2 regions of the Bacillus sp. ABA4_010 genome follow, and region 1 is predicted to be linked to the other one. Evidence: predicted binding sites of a transcription regulator. Region 1 holds the regulator's gene; the other holds the start of a gene.

Region 1 (2,208 bases):
TCCAATATTATTTATGCTGATATAATGGGAGAAGTAAGTCCATTTTTATCCAGATTGCTACCTATTAGTGTGTATGAAATGCAGGGAGCATAAGAGACAGATGGATGAAAATAGTGTATAGTCATAAATAGAGGAGGAGAAGATGTGAGTTTGACGCATTTTAACGATCAAGGTAGAGCGAAGATGGTTGACATCTCGGAAAAGCTTGAAACGTTCCGCACAGCTGTTGCGGTTTCCAGTGTAGAAGTGAATGAAGAAATCTATCAAAAAATAGAGAAGCGAGAGATTGGAAAAGGAGATGTGTTAGCGGTTTCACAAGTCGCTGGAATTATGGCGGCTAAGAAAACGGCTGATGTCATACCGATGTGTCACCCTATTGCCTTAAAAGGGGTAGACATTTCTTTTTCATGGAGTCAAAAAGGAGCAAATTATTTACTAAATATTCAAGTAGAGGTCAAAACTAAAGGAAGTACAGGAGTCGAGATGGAAGCGTTAACTGCTGCTTCTATATGTGCGCTGACGGTTTACGATATGTGCAAAGCGATTGATAAAGCCATGGTAATCGGACCTACATATTTAGTAGAAAAAACAGGTGGGAAGAACGGAGATTTTAAGAGAGAGAATTTATAATATATACAGGCTTTTGGATTGTGGGAGGGAACCATGAATACTGAGCAATTAAAAATACCACAAGCAACTGCGAAGCGATTGCCTCTTTATTATCGCTTTTTGAAAAACTTGCATTCTTCAGGAAAACAACGTGTTTCTTCAGCTGAATTAAGCGAGGCTGTTAAAGTGGACTCAGCAACCATTCGTAGAGATTTTTCTTATTTTGGAGCACTTGGCAAAAAAGGTTATGGCTATAATGTCAATTATTTGCTATCCTTTTTTAGGAAAACGTTAGATCAAGACGAAGTCACGAAAGTAGCCCTCATTGGAGTGGGAAACTTAGGAACCGCCTTTTTAAATTATAATTTCATTAAGAACAATAATACGAAAATTGAATTTGCTTTTGATGTTGAAAAAAATAAAGTAGGCACAAATGTAGGTGGAGTACCCATTTATCATCTAGATGATTTAGAGGAGAAAATTACGGGAGAGATTTCAGTTGCAATTTTAACGGTGCCAGCAAGTGCAGCGCAACAAATTACAGACCGCTTAGTTAAAAGTGGAATTAAAGGAATCTTGAATTTTACGCCAGCTCGTATTAGTGTACCAGACTCTATTCGCATCCATCACATTGATTTGGCAGTGGAACTTCAATCACTTGTGTATTTCTTAAAGAACTATCCGCAGGATCTTTAAACAGGTTAATTAAGATGAGAGGAGACAGGTATTTATGGGTTTAGGATTTGGTAGCTTTTTATTAATTGCCCTTGTCGCATTGCTTATTTTTGGACCAAAGAAATTACCTGAGCTTGGAAAAGCAGCAGGTCATACGCTAAAAGAATTTAAAGATGCAACTAAGGGATTAGCAGATGATGATGACGATAAGCGCAGCGAAAAGTAAGGAATGAGTGTTATGACGGAACAAGAAATGTCTGTGTATGATCATATTGGAGAGCTGCGAAAGCGGGTAATCATTACGATTGTCTTTTTTTTAGCGGCTACCATTGGATCATTTTTCTTAGTAAAGCCGATTATTTTATATTTGCAACAGGCAGATGAAGCGAAGGAATTAACGATGAATGCCTTTCGGCTGACTGATCCAATTAAAATCTATATGCAGTTTGCTTTTATCATCGGATGTATTTTATCTTCGCCCATTGCTTTGTATCAACTATGGGCCTTTATCAGTCCAGGTCTTTATGAAAAAGAACGAAAAGTGACTTTAAGCTATATTCCCGCTTCATTGTTTTTGTTTTTAGGGGGCATTTCATTTGCTTATTTTATCTTGTTTCCATTTGTCGTTCATTTCATGACAGGGCTGGCGAATGATTTAAACATTCAACAAGTTATTGGCATTAATGAATATTTTCAGTTTTTGCTGAAGCTGGTTCTGCCGTTCGGTTTATTGTTTCAGCTTCCTGTTATTGTTATGTTTTTAACAAGGCTAGGGATTGTGACACCGATGTTTTTAGCGAATGTGAGAAGGTATGCCTACTTTTTCCTATTGGTCATTGCTGCGTTCATTACGCCGCCTGACATTATTTCTCATCTAATGGTCACAGTGCCGTTACTGCTTCTTTATGAAATTAGTATTATCAT
Region 2 (2,208 bases), 970 kb from region 1:
ATTCTGGTAAAGCAGGCAGCGGACACTTTTTGAAGATGGTTCATAACGGCATTGAATACGGAATGATGCAAGCGATTGCCGAAGGTTTTGAAGTATTGGAAAAAAGTGATTTTGACTACGATTATGAAGCGGTAGCACGTGTATGGAACAATGGATCGGTTATCCGCTCATGGTTAATTGAATTAACAGAACGAGCTTTTTCAAAGGATGCGAATCTTGATGCAATTAAAGGTGTTATGCATTCTTCTGGAGAAGGAAAATGGACGGTTGAGACTGCGCTTGACCTTCAAGTACCAACACCTGTTATTACGCTATCATTATTGATGCGTTACCGTTCTTTACAGGAAGATACATTTACAGGAAAAGTGGTGGCTGCCCTTCGCAATGAATTTGGCGGCCATGCAGTGGAAAAGAAGTAATGGGATAAAGTTGTTTAACAGAAACGCGTCAGTCATTAGAGAATCTCTCTGATGACTGACGCGTTTTTTTATTAAAAGATGCAAAGAAATAGATTTAAAATGTTGGTGATAAAGGTACAGGCAGCCAAATAAGATAAGAAAGAAAGCGAATGAAAGGAGAATATGATGGAAGGGGATTCGTGCTTATTTCAGATAGATGTCAACAAAAATTTTGTCATGTGAGTACGAGCCTTAATACACTATGTGAAGGTAATCACATGATTTGTTCAAATAAGCAGCAAAAATAAGTTTGAAATGATGAATAAAGTGAAAATAGATTATATACCCAGAAAGTAAGCGTATGCTGCACGAGGACGGAAATCTTATGCTAATAAAGGGGTGAGTAGAACATGGAGTTTGATAGCGTATTGCTCAGTCGAATGTTGACAACGGCTACATTAGTATTTCATATTATTTTTGCGACTATCGGTGTGGGTGTCCCCATTATGATTTCACTAGCAGAATTTATAGGTATTAAACGAAACGATCCGCATTATATGCTGCTGGCACGGAGATGGACAAGAGGATTTACTATTACAGTGGCAGTTGGTGTTGTAACAGGAACATGTATTGGGTTACAATTATCGCTTTTATGGCCAAATTTTATGCGAATTGCCGGTCAGGCCATTGCGCTGCCGTTATTTATGGAAACATTTGCGTTCTTTTTTGAGGCAATCTTTCTAGGAATATATTTATATACATGGGATCGCTTTCGAAAGCCTATTTATCATTGGCTGTTGTCACTTCCCGTGATTATGGGTTCATCTCTGTCTGCCTTTTTTATTACAGCAGTCAATGCCTTTATGAATACACCACAAGGGTTTGAAATTGTGAATGGAGTAATTCGAACAGTGGATCCGATTCAAGCGATGTTTAACCCTGCTACGGGTCCGAAAACGTTTCATGTGTTAGCAACGGCATATTTAACTTCTGCTTTTTTATTAGCGATGATAGCTGCTTTTCAAATGCTTCGTGGAAGGGTGACTGCTTATACGAAAAAAGCGCTCTCTCTCACAGTGACTTCTGCCTTTGTTTTCGCCATTCTGACAGGTATTGCAGGGGATTTGTCCGCGAAATTTTTAGCGCAATATCAACCAGAAAAACTAGCGGCACTTGAATGGCATTTTGAGACGGAAAAAGGGGCTGACCTTATTTTATTCGGAAAACTTGACGAGCAAACACAAACAGTGACTTCTGCCATACACTTGCCAAAAATGCTCAGTTTTTTAGCTTTTAATGATTTGGAAGCGCCAGTGACGGGGTTAAATGATTTTCCAAAGGATGAAATCCCGCCGTTATATATTCATTATTTGTTTGATTTAAAAGTGTCTTTTGCAGCATTCATGACTTTGACCGCGTCATTGTTTGTCTTATGTTCAAGATGGAAAAAGAAATGGATGCATCACAGATGGCTTCTGAGAGCAATTGTTTTATGCGGTCCATTGGCAATGATTTCTATTGAGTTAGGATGGATTTTAGCCGAGGTAGGAAGGCAACCGTGGATTTTAAGAGGTTATATGAAGGTTTCAGAAGCAGCAACAACTTCAAACGGTGTGGGAGCTATGCTCATGATGTTTTTAGCGTTGTACGTAGTATTAGGTGTAATATGCACAACGGTTCTTCGAAAAATGTTTATAAACAATCCAGCGGAAGCCGAGCTTGAATATCGCTTTAAAGATTGATAAAGGAGGGAGAGGGGATGGACATTCAGCTCGTAGGGATTACCGTGTTATGGGCGTTTTTATATGGA

What was found. Region 1 encodes Rex, which represses fermentation and respiration genes when NADH is low (regulators of the CRP and FNR family bind a similar motif). Its sites were predicted from a motif close to TTGTGAAATATTTCACAA; they were not measured.
Region 2: ACXAEO_RS14890 (cytochrome ubiquinol oxidase subunit I) is a predicted target of Rex. The motif match lies at 661-678, and genes of this name have one in related genera.

Annotation. Positions count from the first base shown of each region.
Region 1 covers NZ_JBSWUN010000003.1:3,729,720-3,731,927, reverse strand. Annotated here, with positions in the region: gene moaC (cyclic pyranopterin monophosphate synthase MoaC) at 145-630, shown strand; gene ACXAEO_RS19605 (redox-sensing transcriptional repressor Rex) at 664-1,305, shown strand; gene tatA (twin-arginine translocase TatA/TatE family subunit) at 1,340-1,510, shown strand; gene tatC (twin-arginine translocase subunit TatC) at 1,523-2,208, shown strand, end outside.
Region 2 covers NZ_JBSWUN010000003.1:2,760,209-2,762,416, reverse strand. Annotated here, with positions in the region: gene gnd (phosphogluconate dehydrogenase (NAD(+)-dependent, decarboxylating)) at 1-419, shown strand, start outside; gene ACXAEO_RS14890 (cytochrome ubiquinol oxidase subunit I) at 809-2,140, shown strand; gene ACXAEO_RS14885 (cytochrome d ubiquinol oxidase subunit II) at 2,158-2,208, shown strand, end outside.